DNA from 3 places in the Paenibacillus sp. FSL M8-0228 genome. Region 2 is predicted to be linked to each of the others. Evidence: predicted binding sites of a transcription regulator. Region 2 holds the regulator's gene; each other region holds the start of a gene.
What was found. The regulator Rex, encoded in region 2, represses fermentation and respiration genes when NADH is low (regulators of the CRP and FNR family bind a similar motif). The targets are predictions, from matches to a motif close to TTGTGAAATATTTCACAA.
Positions count from the first base shown of each region.

Region 1: pflB (formate C-acetyltransferase) is a predicted target of Rex. The motif match lies at 7,939-7,956, and genes of this name have one in related genera.
Region 3: nirB (nitrite reductase large subunit NirB) is a predicted target of Rex. The motif match lies at 4,981-4,998, and genes of this name have one in related genera.

Region 1 is NZ_JBBOXA010000001.1:3,519,906-3,530,877, forward strand. Features, by position in the region: gene metG (methionine--tRNA ligase) at 1-940, opposite strand, end outside; gene yidD (membrane protein insertion efficiency factor YidD) at 1,355-1,645, opposite strand; gene MKY98_RS15695 (Fur family transcriptional regulator) at 1,647-2,138, opposite strand; gene MKY98_RS15700 (copper amine oxidase N-terminal domain-containing protein) at 2,392-4,614, opposite strand; gene pflA (pyruvate formate-lyase-activating protein) at 4,834-5,592, opposite strand; gene pflB (formate C-acetyltransferase) at 5,644-7,905, opposite strand; gene adhE (bifunctional acetaldehyde-CoA/alcohol dehydrogenase) at 8,234-10,846, opposite strand.
Region 2 is NZ_JBBOXA010000001.1:3,366,520-3,377,491, reverse strand. Features, by position in the region: gene MKY98_RS14925 (CCA tRNA nucleotidyltransferase) at 1-609, shown strand, start outside; gene MKY98_RS14920 (biotin--[acetyl-CoA-carboxylase] ligase) at 602-1,576, shown strand; gene panB (3-methyl-2-oxobutanoate hydroxymethyltransferase) at 1,923-2,831, shown strand; gene panC (pantoate--beta-alanine ligase) at 2,828-3,766, shown strand; gene panD (aspartate 1-decarboxylase) at 3,759-4,142, shown strand; gene MKY98_RS14900 (tetratricopeptide repeat protein) at 4,225-4,857, shown strand; gene dinG (ATP-dependent DNA helicase DinG) at 5,015-7,882, shown strand; gene MKY98_RS14890 (redox-sensing transcriptional repressor Rex) at 7,926-8,579, shown strand; gene MKY98_RS14885 (amidohydrolase) at 8,566-9,867, shown strand; gene MKY98_RS14880 (cell wall elongation regulator TseB-like domain-containing protein) at 9,905-10,429, shown strand; gene MKY98_RS14875 (hypothetical protein) at 10,876-10,972, shown strand, end outside.
Region 3 is NZ_JBBOXA010000001.1:748,083-759,054, forward strand. Features, by position in the region: gene MKY98_RS03405 (serine hydrolase domain-containing protein) at 1-661, shown strand, start outside; gene MKY98_RS03410 (Ger(x)C family spore germination protein) at 699-1,898, opposite strand; gene MKY98_RS03415 (GerAB/ArcD/ProY family transporter) at 1,891-2,994, opposite strand; gene MKY98_RS03420 (spore germination protein) at 3,019-4,698, opposite strand; gene nirB (nitrite reductase large subunit NirB) at 5,105-7,534, shown strand; gene nirD (nitrite reductase small subunit NirD) at 7,574-7,903, shown strand; gene MKY98_RS03435 (exosporium glycoprotein BclB-related protein) at 7,972-9,255, opposite strand; gene MKY98_RS03440 (immunoglobulin-like domain-containing protein) at 9,491-10,972, opposite strand, start outside.

The DNA.
Region 1 (10,972 bases), 150 kb from region 2:
ATTTCGACATTTTACCATCTTTCATAAGTAACCAACCATGTGCAAATACTTTTTTAGGTAACGGAAGATCCAATGCCATCAGCATGATTGGCCAATATATCGTGTGGAACCGTACAATCTCTTTACCCACGATATGCACATTTGCTGGCCAAAATTTATCGTACAGCTCAGTATTAGAAGAACCATATCCCAAGGCTGTGATGTAGTTGGAAAGTGCGTCAATCCAAACGTATACGACATGCTTCGGGTCCCCCTTGACCTTAACACCCCAGTCAAAAGTTGTACGGGAAACAGCCAGATCCTCTAGCCCCGGCTTGATGAAGTTGTTAATCATTTCTTTTTTCCGGGATTCCGGTTGGATAAACTGCGGGTTCTCTTCATAAAATTGCAGCAACCGATCAGCATACTTGCTCATGCGGAAAAAGTAGCTCTCTTCCTTGACCAATTCTACAGGGTGTCCACTATCCGGGCTCTTACCTCCAGTCACATTGCCTTTAGCGTCCTTCACCACGTCAACCAGCTGAGTTTCTGTGTAGTACGTCTCGTCAGGGATGCTGTACCAGCCTTCGTATTCTCCCTTGTAAATATCGCCTTGTTTTAATAAACGATCAAAAATTTCCTGTACGACAGCCTTATGACGTTCCTCCGTAGTACGGATAAAATCGTCATTGGAAATGTCGAGCTTCCGCCACAGGTCTTGGATGCCTGCCACAATGTCATCTACGAAACGTTGTGGCGTTTTGCCAGCTGCACTTGCCTTTTGCTCAATCTTCTGACCATGCTCATCCGTTCCTGTCAAATAACGCACTTCATAACCGCGTAGCCGCTTGTAACGGGCCATTGCATCTCCCGCAACTGTCGTGTAAGCATGACCTATATGTAGCTTGTCGCTCGGATAATAGATCGGTGTCGTAATGTAAAATGTGTTCTCATTGGACATGTATGTTGCCTCCTGTTTTGTTCACGGCAGCTCGATAAGACCTGCTGACATGATGGTACTCCAATTTATGAATTTGGAACAAATTGGGCACAAAAAAGACCCCCGCCCCTATGGGACGAGAGTCACCTCACGCGTTACCACCCAATTTTCCTGTATCCTCGCAGACTACAGGCTTCACCGGTCACATCTGACCGCCCATTAACGCTGGAACACGCCTCCCCCTTACGTTTGCCTCCCGTGCACAAATAACTGTGGCAAATACGCTCGAAAAAGGTTCCTCCAGGACCATATTCAGGCTTCGCTCCAGACCGGTTTGCAGCTAACCCCGGCTCTCTGTACTGGACAATTCACCCTACTCATCCCTTCGCAGGAAAACAATATTAACCAAAATATAACCAAATCCGCATAGCGCTGTCAAGTCAGACTCTTCTCGGAATGAGTAGCCAAACGATCTTCGCTAGACCTGTCTGTCTCCTTTTTTGCAGGAGGAACCAAATCTACGCCTCCTGGATGAAAGGGATGGCATTTGGCTATACGCTTAGTAGCAAGCCATGAACCTTTGAGCGCACCATGCACTTCTACCGCCTCCAACGCGTACGCTGAACACGTTGGATAGAATCGGCAGGTAGCCGGCTTTAACGGTGAAATATAGGAACGATAAAACTTAATCGGAGCCTGTACCACTCTGCGTGTGGTGATTTTCATTTCAGTAGCCCCCGTGGCTGTGAGTGTGACTGCTCGTCTGTCTGAATCCCCCATCCGAATTACTATCAGTATGTCCATTCTTCTGTTGACATTCTTTACAATAACCAAAAATTTCAAACTTGTGCTCGACGATTTGGAATTGATCCGTTGTATCCGTCATTTGCATTGGGCAAAAAGAAATCGGTAATGTTTTCTGACAGCTCAAGCAAATCATATGGTGATGGTGATGATGCTCATTACAGCTCACCTTGAACTTCATTCCATCCTCAAAAGATACCTGTTCCAGCACACCTAATTCCTGCATTACACGCAAATTACGATAAACTGTATCAAAGCTAAGTCCACTGTACTTCTTACCCATATATTCATAAACGTCTTTGGGGGACAGATACCCTTCATTCTCGGAAAATAACGTGGCCAACGTTTTGCGCTGATCTGTAATACGCAGCCCCTGAGCGGACATTGTTGCAATAATCTCATCCTTTGTCAGCATGCGTTTCACCCTCCCCTGTCTGTAGTTTCAGGTTTTCTGATGCAGGCTTAGGCTTGCATCTATTTATTATACCACGATTAAAGTCAATATTATAAGAGATATTCGCATCTATACATAAGAAAAAGACGCTCTCCAGCGCTACGATCAAATTCGCAGCAGGAGAACGCCTATATTCTGCAAGTGACATCGACTTTTAAACGGTGAATGACGAGACCCAAGGTCTAAGCCGGTAAACAGTACCGGTTAATTCATATTAATTTTTAATAGCTGGTAAAGGCATAACTACTACGGAAACCGGCAAGTTACTTCCTGCAGCAGCAGTGAAATACATCTCTACACTTTCCTCGATATGCCCTGTGCGATACAGCACACTCATCTCATTTGGAGCCCATACCGAGCCGTTTGTCGGGATACCCACAACCTGATTGTTTACCATCGCATAGCCGGAATATTCGCCTCCACGCGGGTTGAACGTAATCAGTGAATACGGCGCTACATGATCCAATTTAACTTTATATACAACACCAAAATTACCGGCATTGGAAGCAGAAGAGCCGTCCAGACCATCCGTACCAATCAGGTTCGGGTCTACCTTATTATCGCCAAGAACGATACGTTGAGCTGTTTTACCAACCTCTTCGGTATAATTGAGTGAGATATCCGAATTAGCGTACGTTCCACGGTTATGAATACCGTCCTTAGGCAGTTTTGCCAAAGTAGGCAACACGGTCAACGGATCTGTATTTGCATCTAACACAATAACCGTGTATTGAATAGGTTGATCCGTATATAAATCGGATAACAGAGAAATGACTTGTTTTTGCTTGATTTTTTGTGCGTTCAGATCCTGTAAAATAACGCGGCTTTCGCCAGGATTTAGAACTGTGCTAGAACGCTTGCTTCCATCCTGCATGGATTGAAAATATCGTTGAATCGAGACTTTACCCGCAGCCGTTGCAAATTCAGATGGTCCGGCAAAACCGGAATTTTCGACATTCATGTTGGCAGGAGTAATATTGTTGTTGGTTGCAATCACGTACATTTTCACATCTCGACCCGTTTCATTCACATGATGGACGAGTATGCGCGTGCTTCCTGATCCGGTTTCCTGATACACAATTCCGTCCTGAAATACACGTTCCGGGCTGTTAGCACGGATCAAAAGACGCGGTGAAGATGTACTTGTCAAAGGAATGGTAGCCATGGTAGGCACCTGACTGCCGTCTACTGTATATTTATCACCATATGGTGTGAAGATTTTATTGAAATCATCTTCGTTGTACAGCAGTTCATTCGTAATTTTAATCGTTTCACTTTTGGTACCTGTTGCGCCGTGCTTATCAGTCACGGTTAACGTAATCGTTACATCACCTGGTTGGAAGAAGGCAAGTTTCTTGTTCTCCCAATCACGCTTAGTAATAGCATTCTCATCATCCGTACTCAGGTCCGTAATGGTGATCTTTTCACCCATCTTGTACTCTTTTTTATCTGTAGTAAACAGAGCGACTGGCGGTTGGTTCGGCGGTCTTACTGTAATTGTAACTGAGTAAGGATCACTCCAGTTTCCAGCAGAGTCAAGAACAGAATAGGTAACTACATATGTACCCGGCTCCTGAAATACGTCCTGCTTACCTTCCCAACGTTGGTTCACAATCGGTAGACCTGTAGGAGAAGATTCCTTCGTCAAATACGTAACTTGGGTTTCGCCCGCATAGATATCTTTTTGCTGAACCGTGAAGGAAGCTTTAGGCTTCTGATTCAAATCCATGATAACTTGTTTAGTCGTATTATTCACAGTATAAGGAATATTTAAGGCCTGTGTAATCGAGGTCAACGGCACCATAAATACGTTCTTTTGCTGAAAAGCCGGTCCCTTCATTTGTCTGGCTTCACCGTTAACCGTATAAACCTTGCTGTCTGTTTTGAAGCGCATGACATTTGTTCCTTGTGTGATTACGGTTTCTTTGGTGGCAGTGTCATAACTAAACTGCAATCCGACACGGCTGACAAGTGAACGGATAGCTACATAGGAAACTCCGTCCTTAACAGTCATCGGCTGAGTTGCCGTATACACCTGTCCGTTTTGTTCCATTTTCGCGCTGTTTAAATACAAAATCAGTTGATTAGCACCCATGTTTGTTGGAGCTCCACCAGGATTGGTGATCGTTCCGTCTCCACCGTATACATCATTGGATACGTTCGATCCGTTGGTTGTATCCGTAGGTAGGCCAGTCAATGGATCATTGGTTACGCCTGTGTTATCTGGTGTTACCGTGTTGTTTTGTGTGCCTGTTCCCTCTTGAGCTCCGATACTATTCTGAACGCTGGAATCAGCAACATTGGTCTGAGCCTGCTGTGCGCTAACCGAATCGGTGGATTGAACGGTTGTTGATGCTGCTTCTGCTCCTACAGGGGCTACTGCGGCCACCTGAGCTACCGCCAAAGCGGTGAGCATGGTCCATTTCTTGAAATTCATTGTCTGTCTCCTTCTATCACCAAATTATTATCATTCCCGTAAAAAGTCATACTATTAGACGCGTCAGTTGTTAAAAAGTTTCTGGAAATTTTGCTTATCATGAAAAAAAGGGAACTTTCTCCTGTGACTGCAAAAAATTCAACAACAAAAAACCGCCACCCATCTGACCTGATGTGGCGGCGGCTTCATTACTAAGAAATAGCTTTTGCACCATTTACATTATGATGGACGACAGACAGCATTCTTTCCTGCAGTCTCCAGACGACCCTCTTCAATGAGTCGGTAAGCACGTTGAACTTCTTCGTCTGTAGGAGATGGAACTCCCTCCAACGGATACTCCTTACCGAGCATTTCCCACTTGTAAACACCCATTTGATGGTAAGGTAAAATTTCGAATTTCTCGACTCCGTTCAACGTTCCGATAAACCGTCCCAAATTCAATAAATCTTGCTCGTCATCATGAATACCCGGTACAAATACGTGTCTAATCCACATTTTACGCCCTTGCTCAGACAACCAGCGAGCTGTGCTTAGCATACGGTCGTTGGACTTGCCTGTAAGCTTAATATGCTTGTCGTTGTCAATATGCTTAATATCAAGTAACACCAAGTCTGTTACGTCCAGCAGATCATGGATACGGCCCGCATCATTAAAGCCATTACTGTCCAGTGTCGTGTGCAAATTCCAGCGACGTTTCACTTCTTTGAACAGCTCTGCTACAAAATGAGCTTGCAATGTCGGTTCTCCACCGGATACGGTCAATCCGCCTCCCGAAGAACGGTAATAGGCTAAATACGGTTCAATTTCAGCCAATACTTCCTCTAGGGTCATTGGATTGCCTTCATTCAAGGCCCAAGTGTCCGGATTATGGCAATACTGACATTTCAACAAGCATCCTTGCATAAAGAGCACGAAGCGGATGCCGGGACCATCGACGGTCCCGAAGGTTTCCAATGAGTGTATGTGTCCTTTCAACATGTTGCATCATCCTTCCCGCATCCGCTATGCGTGCGTCATTGTAATACTTATTTACATTGTACCGTGGAAAGTACGGTTAATAACATCCAATTGTTGTTCACGAGTCAGCTTGATAAAGTTAACGGCATAACCGGAAACACGGATCGTCAGCTGTGGATAGTTTTCTGGGTGTTCCATTGCATCCAACAGTTGTTCGCGAGCAAACACATTGACATTCAGATGATGTGCGTGGCTTCCAAAATAACCATCCATCATCGAAACGAGGTTTGTTTTGCGTGTTTCTTCTTCTTTACCCAGTGCTTTAGGCACGATAGAGAAGGTGTTCGAGATACCATCCAGACTGTGTTCATAAGGCAATTTGGCTACGGAACTCAGAGATGCCAAAGCACCTTTTTTATCACGGCCGTGCATTGGGTTTGCCCCTGGTGCAAACGGTTCGCCTGCTTTACGTCCATCCGGTGTTGTACCTGTTTTCTTACCATACACCACGTTAGAAGTAATAGTCAGTACAGATTGAGTAGGAAGCGCATTACGATAAGCTTTATGCTTGCGAATCATGCTCATGAAGCTCTCGACCAGTTCCACAGCGATGTTATCTACACGGTCATCGTTGTTACCGTAGCAAGGGTATTCGCCTTCAATTTCAAAGTCCACAGCAATCCCTTTTTCGTTACGGATTGGTTTAACTTTTGCAAATTTAATGGCACTCAAGGAGTCGGTAGCAACTGACAGACCCGCAATACCACAAGCCATGGTGCGGAGAATATCACGATCATGCAACGCCATTTCAATGCGTTCGTAGCTATATTTATCATGCATGTAGTGAATAACATTCAAAGTGTTCATATACAGTTTTGCCAACCATTCCATCATAGGTTTGAAGCGACTCAACACTTCTTCATAATCCAGAACTTCACCTGTAATGGCTGGGAATTCAGGCCCTACTTGGACGCCAGATTTTTCATCTTTACCACCGTTAATTGCATACAGCAGAGCTTTAGCCAAGTTAGCACGAGCACCAAAGAATTGCATTTGTTTACCGATTTTCATTGCCGATACACAACAAGCAATACCATAGTCGTCTCCATAAATCGGACGCATCAGATCGTCATTCTCGTACTGAATGGAGCTAGTTTCAATAGAAACTTTCGCACAATATTTTTTGAAGCCTTCAGGCAATTTTTCCGACCACAGTACAGTCAGGTTCGGTTCCGGTGCAGGTCCCAGATTGTAGAGGGTGTGCAGGAAACGGAAGCTGTTTTTAGTTACCCGAGTTTCTCCAGTTACGGACATACCACCAATGGACTCAGTAACCCAAGTTGGATCTCCACTGAACAGTTCATTATAGTCAGGTGTGCGCAAGAACTTAACAATACGCAATTTCATAACAAAATGATCGACCAGTTCTTGAGCTTGTTCTTCTGTCATTGTACCCTCTTCCATATCACGTTGAGAGTAAATATCAAGGAAGGAAGATACACGTCCTAAGGACATTGCTGCACCATTTTGTTCTTTGATTGCTGCAAGATATCCAAAATATACCCATTGGAAAGCTTCTTTCGCATTGTTAGCAGGTTTTGAAATATCAAAACCGTGCTCAGCAGCCATTTGTTTCAGTTCATTCAAAGCACGAATTTGCTCGGAAATTTCCTCACGCAGACGAATTACGTCTTCTTCCATGGAATCAACTTCAAGGCTTTTCAGTTGCAGCTTTTTATCTTGGATCAAGAAGTCTGCACCGTATAAAGCTACACGACGATAGTCACCGATAATACGACCACGGCCGTATGCATCAGGCAGACCAGTAATGATACCAGCTTTACGAGCTGCTCTCATTTCATCTGTATAAGCGTCAAATACACCTTGGTTGTGAGTTTTACGAATATGAGTGAAGATATCAATGATACTTTCTGGCACTTCAAAACCATAGGCTTTGCAAGCGTCGATCATCATTCGAATTCCGCCAAACGGCTGTAAAGAACGTTTGAATGGAGCATCTGTTTGTACACCGACAATTTGCTCTTTATCCCGGTCTAGATAACCCGGTTTATGTGAAATAATAGTGGATGGCGTATTCACGTCTACATCAAGCACGCCGCCGTTTGCCAACTCTTTTTTGGTAAGATCGGATACAATATCCCACAATGCAGTTGTGTTGGCCGTAGGACCAACCAAAAATTCTTCATTGCCAACATAAGGTAAGATATTGGTTTCAATAAAATCGTTGACGTTGACTTCTTTAGTCCATTTGCCTTTTTTAAAACCTCTCCAGCCAGATTGTTGCTCTTGTAATTCTCTCTCAATCACCGACATGTAAATCCCTCCAAATTGTTTGGTCTTCCGGACTTGTGATTTTTTTCACGATAAAGCTATTTCTTGAGCCCGGCCTGTTCACCGATGCCTTACGCTCAGTGTCGGGACCTTTCTTACACCCTTATTGTAGAATAATGATAGAGTGTAGTATGTGACAAAAATCACAATATGAGTGATTTTTGTCACTTTATTTTCCCTAGCTTCGCGCCTATATCCTTAGCCTTGCCTTTCACCTCCCTTCCCAAACCAACAGGCCCTCTATATAGAGAGCCTGCATCGGTATTGAACGAGAAAATGCTTTTTCACAAGCCTCTTCTTACCTATTATATTATTGGTCAAAACGTCCGTAGAAGGCATTGCGATAGACATCAGCCAACTCAGTAACCAGTGGCAACTTAGGATTCGCAGTTGTACATTGATCTTCAAATGCGCGGTCAGCCAGATAATCTACACGTGATTCGAAATCTTTCGCATCGAAACCGATTTGTTGGAACGATTCCTCGATACCGAGTGTTTTGTTCATTTTACGGATCGCTTCGATCAAGCTGTTAACCCCTTCTTCGGTGGTGCGTGCAGGCAGTCCCAGTATGCGCGCGATTTCTGCATAACGCTCATCCGCAACAAAGTGCGAATATTTAGGGAACGAAGCAAATTTTGTCGGTTTTTTCGCATTATAACGAATAACGTGCGGCATCAAAATGGCATTCGTGCGGCCATGCGCTGTATGGTATTGTCCACCCCATTTATGTGCAAGACTGTGGTTAATGCCCAAGAATGCATTAGCAAACGCCATACCAGCAAGTGTGGAAGCATTATGCATTTTTTCACGAGCCAGCTTATCACCGGTCAGAGCCGATTGTTCTAGGTATTGGAATACCAATTGAATGGCTTTAATTGCCAGACCATCTGTGTAGTCATTAGCCATTACGGACACGTAAGCCTCGATAGCATGTGTCAGAACGTCCATACCTGTGTCCGCTACAGCTGTTTTAGGCAGCGAATATACAAACACTGGGTCAATAATTGCCACATCAGGAGTCAACTCATAGTCAGCCAGTGGGTACTTCGTGTCGCCCAGGTTTTTGTCCGTAATTACTGCGAACGATGTAACTTCGGAACCTGTACCCGATGTTGTAGGGATAGCTACAAATTGTGCTTTTTGGCCCAGACGTGGGTACTTGTAAATCCGTTTACGGATATCCATGAATTTTTGTTTTAAGTTATTGAAATCAGTATCTGGATATTCATAGAACATCCACATGCCTTTAGCGGCATCCATTGGCGAACCGCCGCCCAGTGCGATGATGCAATCCGGTTGGAAACGTCTCATCATTTCAGTACCACGTTCTACCGTAACTGTCGATGGATCTGGCTCTACTTCAGAGAACACTTCGATAGCTACTGGTGTTTGGCGCTGATGCAGATAATGAATAACACGATCTACATATCCCAGTTGTACCATCATAGGGTCTGTGATAATAGCTACACGTGTGATATCAGGCATTTTAGCAAGATACTGTGTCGAATTTTTTTCAAAATAGATTTTGGAAGGTACTTTGAACCATTGCATATTCACCGTCCGTTTCGCCACCCTTTTCACATTAATCAGATTGACTGCCGATACGTTCGACGAAGTCGAGTTACGACCGTACGAACCGCAACCAAGTGTCAACGAAGGAAGATTGGTGTTGTAAATGTCGCCAATCGCACCATGTGTGGAAGGTGCATTTACAATGATACGTCCTGTTTGCAAACGGTTTGCAAACCGAGCGATAACATCCTCATCGTTCGAATGAATAGCGGACGAGTGACCCATGCCCCCGAATTCCACGACTTCAGCAGCGCGTTGAATACCTTGTTCCGCATTTTTTACTTTATAGCAAGCCAATACAGGACTCAATTTTTCCGCAGACAATGGGAATTTTGTTCCTACCCCTTCAATCTCAGCGACCAAAATTTTAGTTCCTGTTGGTACTGTAATACCACTCATTTCAGCAATTTTCACAGCAGACTGCCCGACAATAGCTGGGTTCACTGCACATTTCTCGACATTCATAGCTCCTTGAGTGAGCTTAGCTGCTTCTTCTTTATTTACAAAATAGCAACCGTTAGCGATCATCAATTTTTTCACTTGTTCGAAGATTGGCTCTTCGATAATAACCGCTTGCTCCGAAGCACAAATCATACCGTTATCAAAAGATTTCGAGAGGATAAGATCGTTCACGGCCTGTTTGATATCTGCTGTTTTTTCAATAAAGCAAGGCACGTTACCAGGACCTACACCAAGTGCTGGTTTACCGCAGCTATAAGCTGCCTTAACCATGCCTGATCCACCAGTTGCCAAAATTAGCGCCACATCAGGGTGGTTCATCAATACATTGGTCTTATCCATCGAAGGTGCTTCAATCCATTGAATACAATCGGCCGGAGCACCATGTTTAACAGCTGCTTCGAGCAAGACGCGGGCTGCTTCCGCACTACACGATTGAGCAGATGGATGGAAACCGAAAATGATTGGGTTACGTGTTTTAATGGCAATCAGCGCTTTGAACATCGTAGTCGAAGTCGGGTTTGTCACTGGAGTGATCCCCATGATAATACCGACTGGCTCTGCTATCTTTTGAAAACTGTCAAAATCATTGTCTTCAATGACACCGACGGTTTTTTCATTTTTGATACTATGATAGATATATTCTGTTGCAAACATGTTTTTGGTGATTTTGTCCTCGTACACACCGCGTCCTGTTTCTTCAACAGCCAACTTCGCCAGGTACATGTGTTTATCCATCCCTGCGAGTGCCATAGCTTGTACGATTTCGTCAATCTGTTCCTGATTCATACTCATGAAAGCTTGCTGTGCCCGGTTCCCCCGGTCAATCAGCGTTTGAATATACTGCTCTGCGCTTTGCTCTTTTTGAATAACCTCGTTTTTAACAGCCATTTCCCTCATCCTCCTGTTATCTCGTGTACTATCTCTTGTTCACGCACTGATCGTAACACAGCTTTTCAAGATATATTGTGATTTTTTTCACAATCTATTTAAAATTTTATTTTATGAAGTGAATTA
Region 2 (10,972 bases):
TGGGAACAATGTGACGCACAGGCGCTCAAGGAGATCGTGCAGCTGCCAGCAGAGCTACGGTGGGGTCTGCTCCTTATGTCTTGTAGACTTAGCTCCGAGGCAGCGGACGAGCTATTAAGAGCTTGGACCTTTTCCAACGCCGTACGTTTGCGTTTGGTTCATTTATTGGAATGGGAGACCGAGCTCATCAGCCATGCTGTTGCCATAGCTGACAACTCTGTTTCGAGAGATTCTGACCCTATCAACGACGAGGTACTGCGTCGTAACTGGATTCGATTGTTAATTAAGCTGGGAAAGGATACAGCTTCAGACTGGCTGGAGCTTCACAAGACACTGCCTTCTTCGTTCCGTGGATTACCGCCGTGGGTAGAAAAGCATGTGAAGAAGATTGCCGAACTGGCAAACTCGTGGACACAGCAGGCTGTCGTCGTTCGTATCAAAGATTTAAATATTACTGGAAATGAACTGGTTCAGGCAATGAATCGACCAGGTGGACCTTGGCTGGGGCAGATGATGGAACGGCTTTTACAAGCGGTCGCTTGCGGAGATATCCCGAATGAAACAGAAACATTGCTTCAGGAAGTGAAACGGGTGATGAGTAGTGAATAATCATGATAGACTGTTAGGCATACTGGAGGAAGGTTCATCCGATTACGTATCTGGTGAGGAGATTAGCCGACGCCTCTCCGTTAGTCGCACAGCAATATGGAAGCAAATCAACAAACTGCGTGAGCTGGGTTATAATATCGATGCCTCTTCGCGCCGGGGCTATCGGTTGATATCTCGGCCTGACCGATTGGAAGTATCCAAATTGGCAGATCTATTAACTACACAATCGTTTGGCCAGCGTATCATAGTGCTGGATTCGACGGTATCCACTCAGCAGGATGCTATGCGTTTAGCAGAAGAGGATGCGCCGGAGGGAACGGTAGTGCTGGCAGAAGAACAGACGGCGGGTCGGGGACGTCAGGGACGTAAATGGTATTCCCCTCGCGGCAAAGGGATATGGATGAGCATTGTATTGCGCCCCACCCAGCCCTTAGCTTTTACCCCCCAGCTAACGCTACTTACAGGTGTAGCAGTGTGTAGAGCCATTCGTCGGCTGACGGGTGTGGAGGCAGGAATCAAATGGCCAAACGATCTGTTGATTCATGGTCGCAAAGTATCCGGTATTCTGTTGGAATCTGCAACAGAGGATCAACGGGTCCGCTACTGTATTGCAGGGGTCGGCATTGACGTAAATTTAAATAAAGAAGATTACCCGGAAGAGCTATCCCATGTAGGGACATCCTTGAAAATAGAAGCAGGGCTTGAAATTGACCGTACTGCACTGATTGCTGCAGTTCTGGAAGAAATGGAGCTGCTAAGTAAGTTGTATGCCGAGCAGGGGTTCCAGCCCATAGCCATGCTGTGGGAGGCGTTATCCGTGACGATGAACCGCAGCGTTCGGGCACATACGGGACAAGGGATAGCGGTAGATGGTACAGCGGTGGGCTTGGACCCTTCAGGGGCACTAGTGATAGAAACGAACCAGGGTGAGCGGATTCAGGTTATTTCAGGGGATATACAATTGTAGAAGCGACCCTAGCTGAGTATACGACCACAATCTTTCTGTTTCCTGTGTGAAACTTCACGTGAAAAAGCTGATGTTTTTTGTTATACTGTGCAGGAGGCGGCATCGGACGGTCCGAGCTGCACTCCAAGGGCACATTGCTCTACTTTAGCAAGTTTGTAAGACCATCATAACTTCATTTGAAGGTTACGTTGGATTCTGCTCTGAGCCGAACAGGACCGAGACAGAAGGGACGATCTCAAAATGAGTGTCTTTTTTGGCTGTTCGGACCTTTTGATGACGCAGATGTACAGGCGTTCATAAAAGGTTATTTTTTGTGCCAAAAAAAGATGGAAGGGAGCCATTCGCGATGGCAGGAAAACAAGCGCTGAATATTGTAAAAATGAAAAAAATGAAGCAGGAGGGCATTCCGCTCAGTATGCTGACCGCCTATGATTATCCATCGGCTAAGATAGCCGAGGAGGCGGGAATTGACATCATTCTCGTGGGGGACTCGCTGGGTAACGTAGTTCTTGGTTACGATTCGACCATCCCTGTGACCTTGGATGATATGGTGTACCATTCCCGGACAGTTGCAAGAGGCGCTGAGAATACATTTATCGTAGCGGACATGCCTTTTATGACATATCACGGCAGCATATCCGAAAGTCTTCAAGGCATCCGCCGTCTGATGCAAGAAGGACATGCGCATGCTGTTAAATTGGAGGGCGGAGCTGAAATTACCGATGTCGTAAAAGCGACTGTTCAGGCAGGTGTACCTGTGCTGGGACATATCGGGCTTACTCCGCAATCAGTTAATCAAATTGGTGGCTATCGCATTCAAGGTAAGGACGAAGCAGACGCACGCCGGTTGATGGCAGATGCCAAGGCATTAGAGCAGGCGGGTGCCTTTGGTATTGTCTTGGAATTGGTGACTGAGGAAGTGGCAACGGCGATTTCTAAAGAACTTTCCATTCCAACCATTGGAATCGGTGCAGGACGTGGATGTGACGGTCAAGTACTTGTTTATCACGATCTGATTCAGTACGCATCTCCTTATTTCAGCAAACGCTTTGTTAAAACCTATGCCGATGTAGGCGGCTTGATCCGTAGCAGCATTGAGCAGTATGTGAGTGATGTGAAAGGGCGGGCATTCCCGGCCGCAGAGCATGTATTCAGCGCGGATGACCGTGTTGTGGAGTCCCTGGAGTCCTTGTACGGACAGGCAAAAGGACAAGCGCAGAAACAAGCTAAGGAAAAGGTGGAATCTCAGTCATGATCATCGTAAGAGAAGTGGCTCAACTACGCAAGGTTATTGCCGAACGTCGGCAACTTGGAGCCAATGGAGCAAAAACGGTACACGATTCTGCCTCTTTACTGCAACATAAAGTCGGCTTTGTACCAACGATGGGATACCTGCATGAAGGACATGCGAGCTTGATGCACAAGGCGCGTGAAATGGCAGATACGGTGGTGCTTAGCATTTTCGTAAATCCGATCCAATTTGGACCGAATGAAGATCTGGAAAGCTATCCCCGCGATGAAGCTCGTGATTTGGAGGTAGCACGGCGTGAGGGCGTGGATATTGTATTTTTGCCAACTGTAGCAGAAATGTATCCACAACCAACCCAAACCAAAATTCGTGTATCCGCTTTGACAGATCGCTTGTGCGGTGCTTCCCGTCCCGGCCATTTTGATGGTGTGACTACGGTGGTAGCCAAGCTTTTTAACATGATAGGTCCTGATTTGGCCTTTTTTGGGATGAAGGACGCACAGCAGGTTGCTGTGCTCCAGCAGATGGTGACTGATCTCAATATGAACGTGACTATCGTACCTTGTCCCATCGTCAGAGAGGCGGATGGTTTGGCCCTCAGCTCCCGTAACGTGTATTTAAGTGCAGAACAGCGCGAGCAGGCATTGGTGCTGTCCCAGTCACTGCGTAAGGTGCAAGAAGTGAGCGAAGATATTGTAACAAACACAATTACGATTCGTCAGTTACATCAAATGGTGGAGTCCACCATTACTTCCTCTCCTTTAGCAGACATTGATTACATTGAAATTTTAACTTTTCCCGGTCTGGAGCCCCTTCTTCCCGAGCAGCGGCTATGTGATGTTCAGGAAGACATCATCGTAGCGCTAGCTGTGAAATTTGGCAGTACCCGACTGATTGACAATATAAGAATACAGAAGGCGGAGGTGCTTTCCCATGTTTAGAACTATGATGAAATCCAAAATTCACCGCGCTACGGTTACGGAAGCTAACCTGAACTATGTGGGGAGTATCACTATAGATGAAGATCTCATGGAGACATCGGATCTGTTGGAGAATGAAAAGGTTCAAATTGTAAACAATAACAATGGAGCTCGACTGGAAACCTATGTTATCCCCGGACCGCGTGGGAGCGGTGTGATCTGTCTCAACGGTGCGGCAGCTCGTTTGGTGCAGCCTGGTGATACAGTCATTATTATTTCCTATGCTTCCATGTCAAATGAAGAGGCCAAAACATACAAACCAACAGTGGTATTTGTTGATGAACATAATAAACCAGCCCAAACGATGAACAAAGAAGTACATGCGACGATCATGTAATGAATGGGAGTGCGGATGAAACCCGTCTTTTAAGCGAAAAATGTGAGTGTATTAATCCATCTTTCATAAGGGCGGGATGCACATGTTCCAGCATGTATTCGCAGAAATGAACAGCATGTTAGATGATATCGTGAAGCATTACCCATCAGCCCAGGGCTCCCGCAGGCAGGAGCTGCTACAGCACTGGAGTCTGCTGCGGAGAATGAGTGACGGAATTATGGATGAGTGGCTGGCCTTTGAGGAAAAAATGGTGTGCCTGCGTGCGGCCGGCTTTTCCGCGGAGACCGATATGTCTGACACGGAGCTGCCTGAAAAAGAGCTGCCGGCTTTTAGTCGGGGGCAAGGGTATTATCGATTACTTATGTACTCTGAGGCGATCCAACAATTTGAGCAGGTACTACAGCATTTTCCGAACAGTTGGCAGAGTCGCATGTATATGGGAATGGCCTATTTTCAACTAGATGATCCAGCAGAAGCTGTATACCATTTTCAGAAGGTGCTGGACCTGACTGAGCAGGCAGGACTAAAAGCGGTCATCTATAATGCGCTAGGCTGTCTGTTGGCAAAGCAGGCTGACGTAGAGGAGGCGCAAAAATGTTTTGCTCTCGCACATCAGTTAGATCCTGCGTTACCCGAGCCGCTGCACAATATGGAAGCCTGTTTGTCCGGTACCGAAAAGCTTCGATACGACAGCTCCATAATGACCTGGATGTAGTTGTCAGACACCGAGTAAGACGATGCATGCCCACCTCCTGAGGCGGCGTATGCATCGTCTTTTTTGGCTGTCTTAATTTCCAAACACGCGATCTTCTGCTATGCTAATATACGGAGTTATTATTTTTGTAAGTGTCATAAGAAAGGATTAAGCCCGAATGAAATTTGCGGTATTGGATTTTGAAACGACAGGCACCCAGTCCGCGGATGACATCATTCAAGTCGGACTTGCAATTATAGATCATGATAACAGCATTTCCCGTGTTTACGGCTCTTATGTGAACCCTGGCAGATCTATTCCACCTTTTATCACTGGATTGACCGGAATTACAGACGATGACGTGAAGGATGCACCTGCACTTGAAGAAATGATGATGGAGCTTGTGCCTATGCTGGACGATGTTGTACTGGTCGGTCATAATGTGGCGTTTGATTTTAATTTTTTGCAAAACGCTCTGGATCGGTGCGGATACTTGCCATTTAGCGGAAGAGTCTTGGATACAATGGATTTTCTGAAAATTATGTTTCCATCACTATCTTCGTATCAGTTGGGTTTTGTGTCTTCTGAGTTCGGGCTGGCACATGATCGCCCTCACCAAGCAGACAGCGACGCATTGGCTACGGCCGAGGTATTTTTAAAGTGTCTGGGTGAGCTTCAAGCATTACCTCTGATAACGATACAGCGGCTTAGTGATTTGTTTGCAGAGGAAGACAGTGACCTTGGATGGTTTCTTGATGGGGTGCGTGAAGAGAAAGAGCTTGATCCTATTCAGGATTTGGAGGGATATCAGTTTTTTCGTCAGCTTGCGCTAAAAGTGGAAGATTGGACGGAGCTAGCTGCTCCGCGTAGAGAAGATGACCCGAATCCACTGTCAGGTGTTACCTTTGAGGAGTACATGGATGATGTGCGGGACAATTTGCGTTCATCCTTGAGTCAATATGAGGAGCGCGAGGCGCAGATACAGATGATTGAGGGTGTGAATCAGGCACTGAGTGAAGACAAGCATCTGCTGATTGAAGCAGGTACAGGAACAGGGAAGTCTCTGGGTTATTTGCTCCCATCGCTGTATCACAGTGTGAAAAAGGGACAGCGCGTTATGGTGAGTACACATACGATCAACCTGCAGGAGCAATTACGCGAGCGCGACATTCCGATGCTAACCAAGGTGATTCCGTTTCCGTTCCGGGCTGCTATTTTCAAGGGTCGGGGACATTATTTGTGTCTGCGTAAGTTTGAACATAAAATAAACAGAAGAGACTTCGCTACACCGAAGGAAGATTTAATTACAGCGGCTCAGATGATCGTCTGGTTGACGCTAACAGAAACCGGTGATGATGAAGAACTGAATCTGAGCAACCGTGGAGGGGATTTCTGGGAAACGGTGGCGAGTGATTCAGAGTCCTGTCTTGGTCGTTCCTGCCCATGGTTCCGCAAATGTTATTATCATCGTGCACGCCATGAAGCAGGAATAGCGGATGTTGTTATTACGAATCACTCTAAGTTGTTCACAGACGTCAAAGCCAGTCATCAGTTGTTGCCGAGCTATGAACATCTGGTGATAGATGAAGCCCATCACCTGGAGGAAGTAGCTGGTAAACACCTAGGTATGCATATGAAATATTTCACACTCGTGCATACACTGACGCGACTGTTCAAAGACAGCAAGAATGGACAACTGCCTTCACTTCGTCAACAGTTGGCGAAATCGGGGCACGAGAAGTCGGCAGATTGGGCCTCAACTATCGACCAGCTGTATCCGCTCGTGTTAGAGGTGAAGGAAACTTGGGACCTGCTAAGCGACAAGCTGTTTGGCATGTTGCCGGAGCGAAGTGATGCGACACCGGGTGAAACAGGACAGTTTTCTTCCCGTCTCAAACCTTCGGCCAAGCCTGCAAAGTGGGATCAGGCGGGAGCTTTGGAAAATCAGCTATATGTAACGATGAGCGAAATTTTGCGCAAGGGCGACAAGCTGATGCTGGACGTCAAGGAAGAACATGACGATTATGCGGCGGATAGCCTTATTACAGATATCACGGGTCTGCTCAAGGATTTGGCGGGGATTCGAGAAAATTTGCGCTTTTTTATCCGACTCGATGATGAAACAACCGTATACTGGCTCGAGGCGAGCGGGCAATTCCGTAGTAAATCATTGCAATTTTATGCGGTACCCGTCGATGTGAGCCGCCAGTTGAAAGAAATGTTTTTTGACAAAAAAAGAAGCATTATTCTGACTTCTGCTACCTTGTCGGTAGATAAGTCGTTTCAGTACATGATCGATCAGCTCGGCTTACAGGAGGCCGCAGATCAAGAGCGGCTGATGACTTCGCAGCTCCCGTCACCCTTTAATTACAGGGATCAGGTGTTGCTGGTTATTCCACGGGATTTTCCAAGTGTGAAGGGCAGTGTAGGAGATGCGCATTTTGTAGATATGCTCGTTAGCTCTCTAGGAGCGACTGCTCAGGCGACACGTGGGAGAATGCTCGTTCTGTTTACGTCCTATCGGATGCTCCGGCAAGTGTATGAGCCGCTCAATGAGGCCTTAGCATCCAGCGAAATTACTGTGCTGGGACAAGGTGTGGACAGTGGAAGTCGCAGCAAGCTAACCCGCCGGTTTCAGGAAGCGAAAGCTTCTGTATTGCTGGGGACCAGCAGTTTCTGGGAAGGCGTCGATATTCCGGGGAAGGCTCTGACTTGTCTAGCCATTGTTCGCTTGCCGTTTCAACCGCCGAATCACCCGCTGCTGGAGGCAAAAAGCGAACTGCTCCAGCAGCAGAAGAAGAATCCATTTATGAAGCTGTCTGTACCTCAAGCGGTCATTCGCTTCAAACAGGGATTTGGTCGGTTGGTACGTACAGCGAACGACCACGGGGTCGTTATCGTTTATGATACGCGTGTGATTGAATCCTATTACGGAAAGCACTTTTTGTACTCGTTACCGGGACCAAAAATGGAGCATATGCCATCGGAGCAAATGGTGCCCCGCATCGCCGAATGGCTCCAATCCGCCCCGGAGACAGAGGCATAACGGACGGACATAAGTATGTTCGTTACAATTAGGGGGAGCAAGTATGAAATCAGATAAAATTTCAGAGGCTGTCGTACGGAGGTTACCCGTATATTTACGTTATCTGAATGCACTGCACAAACGGGAGGTGGCTACGGTCTCTTCTCAAGAGCTGGGACAGAGGCTAGATTTGAACCCGGCCCAAATCCGTAAAGATCTTGCTTATTTTGGAGATTTTGGTCGGAAGGGTATCGGTTATGATGTTTCTTATCTCATTGAGAAAATACGCCATATCCTGAAAATCGACCAACAAATTAATGTAGTATTGGTCGGAGCGGGTAATCTGGGGCAAGCCCTTTCGAATTATAACGCTTATTTAAAAGACAATATGAAGATTGTGGCGGTATTTGATGCGTTTCCGGATAAGGTAGGAACCAAGATCAATACATTGGTCGTGCAACCGATGGATGAACTGGAAGCGACTGTGAAAGAAAAAAACATTCGAATCGGGATTATTACCGTACCTGATTTTGAAGCACAGCACGTGGCTGATAGGCTTATTGATAGCGGAATTGGAGCGATCCTGAACTTTGCACCGACTACTCTCAAGGCACCAGCCAACATTCGGATTCATGCCACAGACTTTACAACTGATTTGCTTAGCCTCGCTTATTATTTGGAGGACGGAAAGGAAGAAGCACAATATGACAGTGAATAAATGGATGATTAAAAACGGATCTTTTGCCGTAAATGGACCAGAAGCAGGGGTAGTCCATGGTTTTATGATTGTGGAGGATAGTCGTATTACTTATATTGGCGAAACCTTGCCTGCGGGTGAGGAAGAGACGGAAGCGATCGATGGTAAAGGGCTATTGTTTTTACCTGGTCTGATCAATACTCATGGTCATGCGGCGATGTCTCTACTGCGTGGGCATGGAGATGATTTGGCACTTCAAGTATGGCTTCAGGAAAAAATGTGGCCTATGGAAGCCAAGTTTACATCTACAGACGTGTACTGGGGTACGTCCTTGTCTGTGCTGGAAATGCTGAAAGGTGGAACAACAACCTTCCTCGATATGTACGATCATATGGATGAGGTGGCTCGTGTGGCTGAAGAGTCAGGTATTCGTGCAAGTCTGATGCGTGGAGCAATTGGACTATGTTCGGAGGAAGAACAGCGAATCAAGCTGGCAGAGGCCGTGACTTTTGCGCGTAACTGGCACGGTAAAGCAGACGGCCGTATTACAACGATGATGTCACCGCATGCGCCATATACATGTCCACCTGCGTTTATTGAAAAATTCGTACAAGCTGCGCATGATCTGGACTTGCCACTGCATACGCACATGTCTGAGACGATCGCCGAAGTAGAGCAAAACGTACGCGACTACGGTTTGCGTCCGGTTGCACACTTGGATAAGCTTGGCTTTTTCTCCCGTCCTTCGCTTGTTGCCCATGGCGTTCATTTGAACGACGAAGAAATAGCTTTACTGGCAGAACGTGGTGTAGCGGTTTCCCACAATCCTGGCAGCAACTTGAAGCTGGCAAGTGGTGTGGCAAGAGTGCCTGAATTGCTGCGTGCAGGGGTTACGGTTTCTCTCGGAACGGATGGTCCTGCCAGCAATAATAACCTGGATATGTTCGAGGAAATGCGTCTGGCAGCACTTATTCACAAGGGTGTATCCGGTGACCCTACGGCAGTTCCTGCAAGTGAAGCGCTGCGTCTGGCAACAGAATACGGTGCAAAGTCGATTGGTTTAAAAGAAGTAGGAGCGTTGGCAGCAGGCAACAAGGCTGACTTTATCGCGTTGGATCTGAATCAGGCACATTTCTTGCCGCGTACAGATCTTATTTCCCATGCGGTATACTCTGCAAGCGCCAAGGACGTGGCTCATGTGTGGGTAGACGGTCGTCAGGTTGTGAAAAACGGCGAATGCCTGACTATGGACGAGGAACGTATCAAACATGAGGCACAAGCCGCCTTTGAAGGGCTGCTGTCGCGCTAATTCAGGTGTCACATCCCCTTAGAGAGGAAGCACGGGTTTGAAAAATAAGAAAAAATGGATAGCGGTCGCCATTTTGGCCGTGATACTGATCCTGGTCAGCATTTTCTGGTATTATTCCTATGTTACTCAAGACCAGGTGGCTGAGAAAAATGCCGCTATCATTAAGGCCAAGCAATCAGGTGGTCTGGTTAGCACGACTCAAACATGGAAGTCTGTGTGGGATCAGGTATATTGGGTGGTTCAAGGGAAAAATGCACAGAATGAAAATATAATGGTATGGGTTCCTTTTCAAAAAGTGGAGGGACAACCTAACGTACCTGCCGCAGATAATAGCGGTGTTCATACCGAGCTGCTGAAGAACGGAGTCGACGAGCAAAAAATGACGTCGCTAATTCAGCAGCAGCTTCCAGGTGTAAAAATTGTAAGCCTCCAGCCGAGTGTGTTCAATGGCGAATATGTGTGGCAGCTGTTTTACGATGATGGAAGCCATCATTACTATGCCTTTTACCGTTTTTCAGATGGGGGAGCGACGGGGGTAAAGTATACTTTGCCCAATAACTGAGCTGGTTGAGGATCAGCAGATGTGGAATGAATGACTAGTAAATGATTAAAAGCTCAAGAAAAAGACGTAAATGCGATGAAATTCGTATTTACGTCTTTTAGTCTTGCTATGCCGTAAAGATGAGCTGAATGCCAGCGAAGCATCTTTACCTACCCAACTTCTCTCCTAAGGCAAATTCATCTTTATGGCGGGCAACAGCGATCGTAAGATCAAATCCTACACGCAGCGTCCCACCTCTACCATAACCAAAGATTTTGCCTCATCACAACTCCTCCACACATTGCCTTCGATTTTAGATATACGTTATGATATACTATATTTTATAAGTGATAGACAAAAATGATAGAAAAAAGAATTGCTGATCACTGTAAGATCATGCAATTTGGTTGTTTGTTGACATTCGTCCCGTTTCTTCTGAGTTTTACATTTTGAGAGGAGGATGTTGTTTGAAATTGCGTGCAGTTCCTATCGTTGTGGCGGCAGTTTTGGCAGCTTTGCTGCTATTTGGGGGATGGTTCATTTACCGTCAGGTTACAATGCAAA
Region 3 (10,972 bases), 2.6 Mb from region 2:
AAACGGGAAAACGTATATTAAGGCTAACCTATATTTAGACTTTCCGGGATTAAGTCAAATGGTTATGGTGACTTATGAGTATCAAAAGCTAGATGCCAATCCTGTAAATCCCACAGTTAAAAAGGCATGGGAAAACAGAAACGGGAAAAATTATTATGCTTTGGATGAAAAGATATCTTCCATATTTTATCTGGCTCCCTCATTTATAACGAAAAAACTATCCGTTGATCATAATGGATACGCAAGTGGAACTAAAATTGTGGATGAGAATAAAGCAGTAAATGCCGTTGAGATTCCTGTTATGAGTGGAAGAGATGCATTTGATCTGAATTTTTATACCAAGGATGGTTCGGAGTATTTAACCATAGATGGACAATCCTATATCAGTGAAGATGCTGTTAAACCTATCTTGGGAGGAAAATCAGTGTATACCATACCATCTAATGGCCAAGCCACATGGTATAAAATAGATAAAAACTCAGCCAATAAAACGATGACCGTTGATTTTCCAACAAGCGGAGGGTTCGCTGTCTATGATGAAAACGGAGCGGTTGTACAATTTTCAACTGCTAGCAATAACAATTCGGTTGTACTGCCCAAAGGTGGCTTGATCGTTTTGGGTGGCAATGCAGGGGATGTATTTAAAATCAATTTGAATTAAGTGTGTAGTCGCTTCTGTAAATTCAGGAGCGACTATTTCATTCAGCAGATGAACCTAAATCCGTAATGGATAATTTTATATCAAAGGTTACGGGTGTTTTGCTGAATTTGTAATCCCAATCATCCTTTACCTTTTTCCACACCTGCGGTTTCTCAATATGCAAATGGTCACCAAAACCGGCAACATCGACTTTATATTCTGACTGTAATTTGTGCATAAGAGACTTAATCCTGCGAGTCACTTGTTTTTCAAACTCTTTCTCAGCCTCCTTCATGTTTTGTGTCTCAGTCGGGTCCGCTTTATCATCCCAGTTTTCGATTAAACGTCCTTTGGATTCAATTTTTACGTGAAACGAGATATCGTTGCCTTCGGTTACTTTAGTTGTTATTTTGCTTTTTACCGATTTGATTTCGTAAGTTATAGCTTCATTCCGCTTGTCATATGTTTTTACAGCTCCGCCCTTAACATCACCTGTAATCCAGCCAATACTCTCCACGTCTTGTTGGTCCAAACTGCCTATCCAGTGACCGGTATCTCCTTTAATAATACCAGCACCTGAAAATTCCAATTCCCCATCGGATTCAGTGATGTTTTGCAATATATAGCTTTTTTTGGAATGCATCATCCCATCCAATTCAGACAAATTGACCCCCCTCATTACCTTGCTGGTTCTGAAATGGTTACGAAGCATATACAGAATATGAATGGATGGGACTTCTTCCTTATATTTGGTAACTAAAGTACTAGCTGCTCGTCCCTTGCTTAAGAAGACCAAGCAACTCGGGCGAATATCATTATCACGAAGCGCAAAATCCATCAATTGCTGCATCGTCTGTTCTTTCGCCAAATCGGTGGCAACCACCATGACCTTTAGATGGTGGCCAATAACGGGGCGATCCAAACGGAGAGAGAGCTGCCGGAAGATTTCAAGCAAAGAATCTCCTGTGCCAGTTATGTTGTTATAGTTTGGCTCTTGTCCCCCTCCTCCGCCTTGTTGGTTTGGGCTTCCAGATGATTTTTTGGGGACGATTTGTACGCTGGCCGTAATTTTATTTTTCTTGAAGTAACGGCTACCTTTCTTCTCCAGATCCTGTTCCAATGGAGTGAGCTCCCCCTTATCCAGAGAAAGTCCTGTATATATGCTAAGTTCCTCTACTTCTTTGCTGCTCCAACAACCGACTTGAGTCACCAGAAGAATAAAGGCAAGCAGTACAGATAGGATAGGTCGTCTACACATTTTGCTTCATTCCCTTCTTCCTGATCATGAACACAATGGAGAGAAATACCGGAATCAAAATAAATAATAGGATTCCCATATATCCGATCGCATCGCCCAGGCTAAACACTTCCATCATACGAACAGGAGTCATTGTGGAGATAAAGATTAGCGGGATTAAACCGAAAACCGCATAACGATATTTAAAACCAAACACCTGTGAAACACCTAAGGATGCATTGAAGAAAAAACTGCAGGAATTACAAAACATTTGCATCATCCAGATCACTAGCAGTGGAAACTCTAGACGTTCAAAAAGAAATCCGGGGATTTCAAAACTGCGCATCAAATTAATGGTAGGCCAAGTACTTGTCACAGTGGAATCTACCGATAGCCCGCCGATGACCATAACTACGGTCAAAAAGTACAAAATTAAAGGGATACTGATCCCCACTACCATGGCCTTAAATGCTTTCTCGGGGTGTTGCATAAAAGCGACCAGTGTCATGACGACTTCACATCCACTGAAAACAAGGATAGTTGATTTCAGTCCCTTGATGACGGGTAAAACCCCTTCACTCAATACGGGACGAAGATGATCAATTTCAAAAATCCTTAAGCTAAAGAGAAAACAGAAAAGCAGAAAGAAGAGACTGATCGGAAGTACAATCTGGTACAGTCGCGCGATAGAATTAATGCCTCCAAAAACCAAATAACTCCCTACCCAGATAAATGGAATCACAATTGCCCAGATAGGTGTGCCTTCGAGTAGAAAAAACATGGTCACTTCAGCTAACACACGTATTTCAAAGCCGGCAATGATTATAAAGTATATAATCAATAGCACGCTTAAGATTCCTCCCGGAACAGTGCCTACAATTCTTCTGGAGTATTGGTATATGGTGTTTCCGGGAAACTGTTGACTTAATTTCACCATGACCCAGACGACGAATATGACAATACCTCCACCGATGAGGACAGAAAGCCATGCATCAGGAGTCTGTACTTGTTCAGTTACACCCCTCGGCAGTGTCAAAATCCCTGCGCCCAATACGGTATTGGTCAGGAATACAGCCGCCTGCTTCGTTGTGATCTTGTCATCAGAGCGTCTAAACACAGTAGCTCCTCCTTCGTCTTGGCATCATGGTCTACGCCTTTTTTGCTGCGTTTTCATCATAACAGGTCTTCGTTTCATTAGAGATATAGGAGCTCGGATGTACATATCTTTCAAGTCGCTTAGACGCATCGGGGAAAAGGGAGTCACATATGGGACGCCGAAGCTTTTCAATTTCGTCAGATGGATACAAATCAACAGAAAGAACAATATGGTTCCGAGCATCCCCAGGATTGCTGCAAAGAGCATGCCGACGAAACGCAGTAGGCGCAAGGTAATGCCCGCACTGTATGTCGGTATCGAAAATGAAGAAATGGCAGTTACCGCAACCACAATCACCAGGAAGGGGCTGACGATGCCCGCATTTACAGCAGCGTCGCCGATGACCAAGCCTCCCACAATGCCCATTGCAGGACCAATGGGTTTGGGCAATCGGATGCCGGCTTCCCGCAGGATTTCGATCGAAATTTCCAGAATCATGACTTCAATGACGGAAGGAAAAGGGACGCCTTGACGGGTCTGAATGATGCTAATGACCAGCTTGGTCGGAATCAAACCGGGATGAAATGAAATAAAAGAGATATACAAAGCAGGGCCCATCAGCGCTATGAAAGCTCCAAAAAATCTCAGCAAACGTAAAAGTGAACCTGGAATCCAGCGTTCATAATAATCCTCGGGAGATTGAAGCAGCATACTGAAGGTCACCGGGACAATAAGTGCAAAGGGAGTCCCGTCCAGAAGAATGGCTATTCTTCCTTCCAGTAATGCATTAATGACACGGTCGGGTCGCTCTGTGTTGTGAACCTGCTGGAACGGACTTAAGTAATTGTCTTCAATGAGTTGCTCCACATAACCGGATTCAGCCAAAAAATCCATATCTATTTTTGATATTCTGCGGTTTACTTCTTCAAGAAGATCCGGATTCACAATATCCTTGATGTACGCGACAACCAGATCCTTTTTGATTCGGCTTCCCACTTGAAATTTCTTCATTTCCAGACTTTTATTTAAGCCCTGGCGTCGAAGCATCGAAGTATTTTCACTTAATACTTCCGTAAAACCGATTCTGGGACCCCGAAGTAGTGCTTCAGAGGTTGGTTCATTGACGGAGCGAATGGCGCCATTAGGCGAGCCTACCAGTAGTGCTTCCTTCATTCCTTCAATTAATAAGGCAGTATGACCTAAAAGGATGAACTCGTGCAGTTCCTCCATACTGGTAACTTCACTAATTTGCGTAAGTGGCATCAAGCTATCTTTTATAAAAGAGCTACTTATACTTTCCGGCTGTTCCTGTTGGTCCTGCTGGCCCTCAAACATCAAGACCTCCAATACCTGATTGCTCATAAGCTTTTCATCCTGCATGCCTTCTATGAAGACTAATACGGACCGAGCATGAAATTTTTTCAACATAAACTCACGAAAATGCACATCACTATTTCCGCCTATAGACTCTCGGATCGAATTTAAATCGGAATCGTAATTCCCTGTAATTTTAGAGTTTGGTTTATTCTGTTGATCAAGGTGCCCTTCGTTATTTTCATCGGAGAGCGGCCGACCGGAAGAATGTTTGGATTTCGCTCCCTTACTACCGACAAACGAATAAATCGAGGTGTTTATATAATAAATCCCTAAAGGAATAATCAACGCGAGGCCTGCTTGAAAGAGTATACTCCAGCTCGGAATATAAGAAATTATTTTAGACCACAAGATGACCACCTCCAAACGATTCAATTCTAAGATACAAGTTGTCCCTAAAGTATTCCTTATAAAGGTTGTATTTACACATGAACTGGAAAGATTCGTTCGATGACCAGAGCAAATGATCATCAACTACACTATTTTTAAATCTAATCATTACGGCAGATCTCACACCAAACACTTCTGTTTTTGTTTTAGGGCTATCTAGCACTGAGAGTCAGCGTAGGGAATGGTGCAAAACCCCTTGAAACGGAATAGGGAAATCCCTAAACATTCTTAATGCGAACCACATTGTGATTATAATCACATATAGCTCTATCTGCTGTATTAAAATAGAAGCATAAACAATATTCATTAGAAACGTAGAGATGTCGTCGGATAGGAAGTAGCGTCGAATGAATGGAGGAACCGGTATATGATAAACAGTAAAAAGAAGCTTGTGGTTATAGGGAACGGGATGGCTGGTATCAATACGGTCGAACAAATTTTAAAATTAACAGATAAATATGAAATTACAGTCCTGGGAAGTGAGCCGCATCCGAATTATAACAGGATCATGCTCTCTTATGTGTTGGAAGGTAGTAAAAAAATAGATGATATCATACTGAACGATTTGCAATGGTATGCGGATCAAGGGATTACTTTATATACAGGAAAAATGGTTAAAAGTATCGACGGTGAGAACAAGAAGATTCTCACCGAAGACGGACTGGAAATTGATTACGATGTGGCTTTGGTGGCTACTGGTTCACAATCGTTTATTCTGCCTATTCCGGGTAAAGAATTACCGGGAGTTATTGGTTTCCGAGATATCGCCGATTGCTCGGCAATGCTGGAAGCGGCAAAGACCTATAAAAAGGCCGCTGTCATTGGTGGAGGTCTGTTGGGGCTGGAGGCAGCTAAAGGCCTGGTCAATCTGGGGATGGATGTTACGGTCGTTCATTTAATGGAAGATTTGATGGAACGTCAGCTAGACCGGGAAGCCTCTGCGATGCTAAAAGCAGAACTAGAACGCCAGGGAATCAAGTTTGCTATGCAAATGCAAACTTCGGAGGTGTACGGTCAAGATCGGGTACAAGGACTGCGGTTTTCTGACGGAAGCGAGCTGGAAGCGGATTTGGTCGTTATGGCGGTTGGGATCAAGCCTAATATTCAGGTAGCTGTGCAAAGTGGTATGGAAACGAACCGTGGTATTGTAGTCGATGATTTGATGAGAACCTCTGTGCCGGATGTATATGCTGTAGGGGAATGTGTTGAACACCGCGGAATCTGTTATGGTCTGGTAGCTCCGCTGTTTGAGCAGGGAAGTGTCATTGCCAAACATTTGGCAGGCGCGGAAACTGAAGGTTATATGGGATCGGTGGTTTCCACCAAGCTCAAAATTTCAGGGGTGGATGTTTTCTCAGCTGGCGAATTCATAACCCAGCCTGAACATACGGTGATTGTAGCAAAAGATGAGTGGAAGCGGACCTACAAAAAAGTGCTGCTTCGTGAAAATAAGATTGTTGGAACTGTACTGTTTGGCGATGTGAGTGAATCTGCTAGCCTGCAAAAATATGTACGTCAGCAAACATTGATGACAGATGAAATATATGGACAGCTCATGGGTACTGGATGCAGCAATCACGGGTCGAAAACATCATCCGCTGAAACGATGGCCGATGATGAAATTGTGTGTGGCTGTAACGGTGTAACTAAAAAGGCCATTGTTGATGCAATTAATGACAATGGATTGACTACAGTCGATGAAATTAAGGCATGTACCGGAGCAACTCGTTCTTGTGGAGGATGTAAGCCGGTCGTGGAGCAGATTCTACAATATGTTCTTGGAGACAGCTTCAAGACGTCAGCCAAGCAAGGAATATGTAGCTGCACAACATTGAGCCGAGACGAGATTGTGGAAGCGATCAAAACCAAAGGGCTGACAACTACGCGTGAAGTGATGAATGTACTGGGTTGGCATAATGATGAAGGTTGCTCCAAATGCCGGCCAGCGCTGAATTACTATCTGGGAATGATTAACCCGGATACCTATGAAAATGAGGGAGATTCCCGTTTTGTAAATGAGCGATTGCACGCAAACATTCAAAAGGATGGAACGTTTACAGTTGTTCCTAGAATGTACGGCGGTGTAACGACCCCAGAAGATTTGAAGAAGATAGCAGATGTTTCTCTTAAATACAACGTTAAGGTCGTTAAAGTAACAGGAGGACAGCGGCTTGATTTGATCGGTGTCCGTAAAGAGGATCTGCCTAAAGTATGGGAAGAACTCGATATGCCGTCGGGGTATGCCTACGCGAAGTCACTTCGTACGGTTAAAACCTGTGTTGGATCGCAATTTTGCCGGTTTGGCACACAGGACTCGATGGGAATGGGAGAAGTGTTGGAACGGAAATTCGAACGACTGGACTTCCCGGCAAAATTCAAATTAGCGGTTAATGGATGTCCACGCAACTGTGCGGAATCATGTACCAAAGATATCGGAATCGTAGGTAATGATGGAGGCTGGGAGATCTTTATCGGTGGTAATGGCGGTATTAAAGCACGGTTGGCTGATTCACTCTGTAAAGTGAAAACCGACGCCGAGCTGATTGATATTGTAGGCAGCGTAATGCAATTCTACCGGGAAACAGGGCAATACCTGGAACGTACTTCGGAGTGGGTGGAACGGATCGGTCTGGAAGAGATTCAGAAAGTAGTCGTTCATGATACAGCTAATCGCCAAGCTTTAGTAGAACGTATCGAATTTGCACTGCAACAGGTCGAAGACCCTTGGAAAAAGATCATCAATGATGAGGATTCACGCAAGAATTTATTCGAGGTTGTCACCCCGTCTATTGTGTAATTGTATCTAAAATGCCTGAGGAAGGGAGCAATCAAGCAAATGATCAAAAATGCCGAATGGCTTGTCGTCGGTCACAGTAAGGATTTTCCGATCAGAATAGGACGTACCATCCACATCAAAGGTGTCGAAATTGCTGTTTTTCGCACTTCGGAGAATGAGCTTTATGCCGTTGAAAATATCAATCCTCATCCCAAAAGAGGTCCTCTTACAGAGGCGATAGTATCTGGTCATTATATCTATGATCCTTTATATGACTGGAAAATTGACCTGCAGACAGGCATCGTTCAAGAGCCTGATCACGGACAAGTTAAAACGTTCGCTGTTTGTGAAGAGGGAGAAGAAGTAAAAATATCGCTCGAAACGGTTTAGTTCATCTGATGGAATACAAATAAAAAGGGCTCAACAGGACAATCCTGTTGGGCCCTTTTCGGCTTGGATCAGGTAATGGTAATGCCTGCACTCGCATAACCCACCACGGTGTTGAGGAGGGAGGCTCCTGTAGCCGTTGCTGAGAAGACCATAAGTAGACGGGTCTGCGCGGTTACGGGTATAGCCAATTCGGTAGTAATACCACTAGAGATCGTTCCCAAAGCAACAATGTCAGTCAGTGGGGGAGTCAATATAACGGTAGCTCCGGGAATCGCTGTGAAGGAATTATTAGGTGTTGGGGAACTAAACAACTGGGCAGTAATGCTAACGGATGATGCTAAGAGGGTCAGAGCAGCTGTTGTACTGAAGTAACCAGCAATAGAGGTAATTACGCCATCCCGTGGTACGGAAAAAGCAAAGTTAATAAGCGGTCCTACAAGCGTACCTGTGAGGTCAATGGTATCGCCTACGAGGCCAATACCTGTAGCTGAGCTTCCGAAGCCGATCAAACTTGTGGTTCCTACCAGCCCACCAAGAACAGTTGTCAGTGTAGCAGGCCCTCCGGAAGCAAACGGGATGATGGCTCCCGAGCCGGTGGCTCCGGTAATCCCTGTAACGCCCGTAACACCCGTGGCCCCAGCGGGTCCGACAGCGCCAACCGCGCCCGGTAGACCATCGGCTCCCGTAGCACCCGTAGCGCCCACAGGTCCAGTCGCTCCAACAGGTCCCGCAGGCCCGTCAAGGCCCACAGGTCCGGCCGCTCCGATAGGTCCTGGAGGTCCTTGTGGCCCTGGTCCACCTGCTGGTCCAGGCGCACCGCCGGGTCCCACCGGTCCCACCGGTCCTGGAGGTCCTGGAGGCCCTGGAGGCCCTGGGGCTCCTTGTGCACCGGGCTCCCCTGACAAGTATGTTTCACCTAATACGTTGCTAACCATCGTTCCAGTGATTCTGATCGCGTTGATTAAGCTGTCCTTAAGAGCAGGATCGAGGGATTCTTGTAAAACGATGGACAATAGCGCATCCAGCAATTGTTGCAGTGCAGTACCTACGCCGATCGGCGAGAAAGGTGTAGCTTCTAACGCAACAATAGCAAGCTCCAGCGCTGCCAGTATGTCTGCCTTGGCCCCGCCGCGAAGCCTTAAGCTTTTCGCCAGAGACAACAGACGTCTTAAAACCTGTTGCAAGGAAGATACATTAGCCGCAGAAGGGTTTGCGAACACGATGGGGATAATCGCGGTCATTTCATTAATCAGCCTGAGAAGATCTTCGATACTTCTATTTACTCTTGTTGGTTTACAGTCTTCATCTTTTTTTGATGCACCACTGAACCTGAACGGTTTTTTATGTTTCATGCTCAAATATCTCCTCCTGATCGTTCTTCCTACAGTAGAGGTGACAGGTGGTTCATCGCCCCGTTTCGCAGATACTCATAATATATTTTCTGAAGCGAAAAGGGTGAATGACCAAGCAAAAATGATTGTTGAAGGCTCGTTACATAAAATACACATAAAAAATACGGCCCCCCGAAAAGCTTGGAGGCCGCGTTGTATTGGCTATACTCATCTGATCTATGAAACTTGAAAATTCTTATTTAAGCATACGTACTAACAGTTCAGCCATCTCACCTCTGCTGATAGCCGCTTTTGGCTTGAGCGTTCCATCTGGATAACCGCTGATCCAGCCGGAGGATACTGCATTTTGGAATGCTGCGGAGGCCCACGCTGAAATCTGCTGCTCATCCTTGTAGGATTGCAGTGCAGTAGTGCTGGAAATGGATGTCTGATTCTGCATCGCGTGTGACAGGATCACCATCGCCTGTTCACGGGTAAGGCTTTCATCAGGTCCGAAAGTTTGAGCGGTTAGCCCTTGAATCCATCCCTGACGGTAAGCAGAATCCACAGATGATCCAGCCCAGTGTCCCTTCATATCTGTAAATGAGGTAGAAGGGCTCTCATCTCCAGCAGTTCCCAATGCTCTGGTCAGTATGGCTACAAATTCTGCACGGCTTACAGCGCGCTCAGGACGTATGTTGCCGTCTTTATAGCCTTGTATCCAGCCTTTGTCTGCAAGAGATTGCAAGGACTTCGCTGCCCAATGGCCTTGTACATCTGGCCATACTTGAGCTAGCTCTTGCGAATCTGACGAATTGATTGGGGCATTTTGCACACGGGTATGACCGGTTTGAGGCTTTGCATCTGTGGCGATGGCAAAGGTACCTAACCCGGTCGTATTCAGACTCACACCCGACAAAATCCCTTTTGAATCCATTACAGCAGTACCTTTTAGAATCTCACGCTCGCCATTCTCATGAATAACAAGAATGGAGAACTGGGGCTCTGCATTGTGTAACTCACCTAAGGATTCGTTATCCAGCGGTAGAATGATGGTCGATGTCCCTGTCACATTAGCTTTGATGTCTGTAACCGGACCCATCAGCGTCAGGCTGGATTGTTGCTCAGCCCAATCACGGATCTGCTGTGCACGCTGTACATCTACCTGCTGGAATGACAATGTAACGTCCTGCTGACCTGAGGCCATGCTGGTTAAGGTGTCACTGGATATCCTCAGTGTTCCATATCGGGATATTACCAATGCACCCATCTTATCCCACTTATTCAGTAAAGAATGAGGAAGGAGAACACGACTCATTTGTTTTTCCTGCTCCAAACGAATGTCTGCGTATGCTTTGCCCTCACGAAGTGCTTGCTGTATCTGCTCATCCAGAAATGCCGGCGAAGGAACAAAGAGGGAGAACTCTTTCCCTTGTTCAGAAAATCCGATCTGTGGCACGAAAGTAGATAGATCCTCAGTCTTATCTTTGTTAGATTTGCCTGTATTCGCAATTACCTTGGCAGGAACGGTGACTTCTATGGCTTGCGTCAAAGCATGAGAACCATCACTTACCCTCATAACATCCAGCATGATAGTTACAACGGAAGGAGTACCTGCTTGAACAATAGTTCCGTCTGTACGCACGATGTCTGGCTGGCTACTGCTGCTGATGGTCACACGGAAACCATCAGGTACAACAGGCAACCTGAGCAATGTATCACTTGTTGTAGGAGGTGT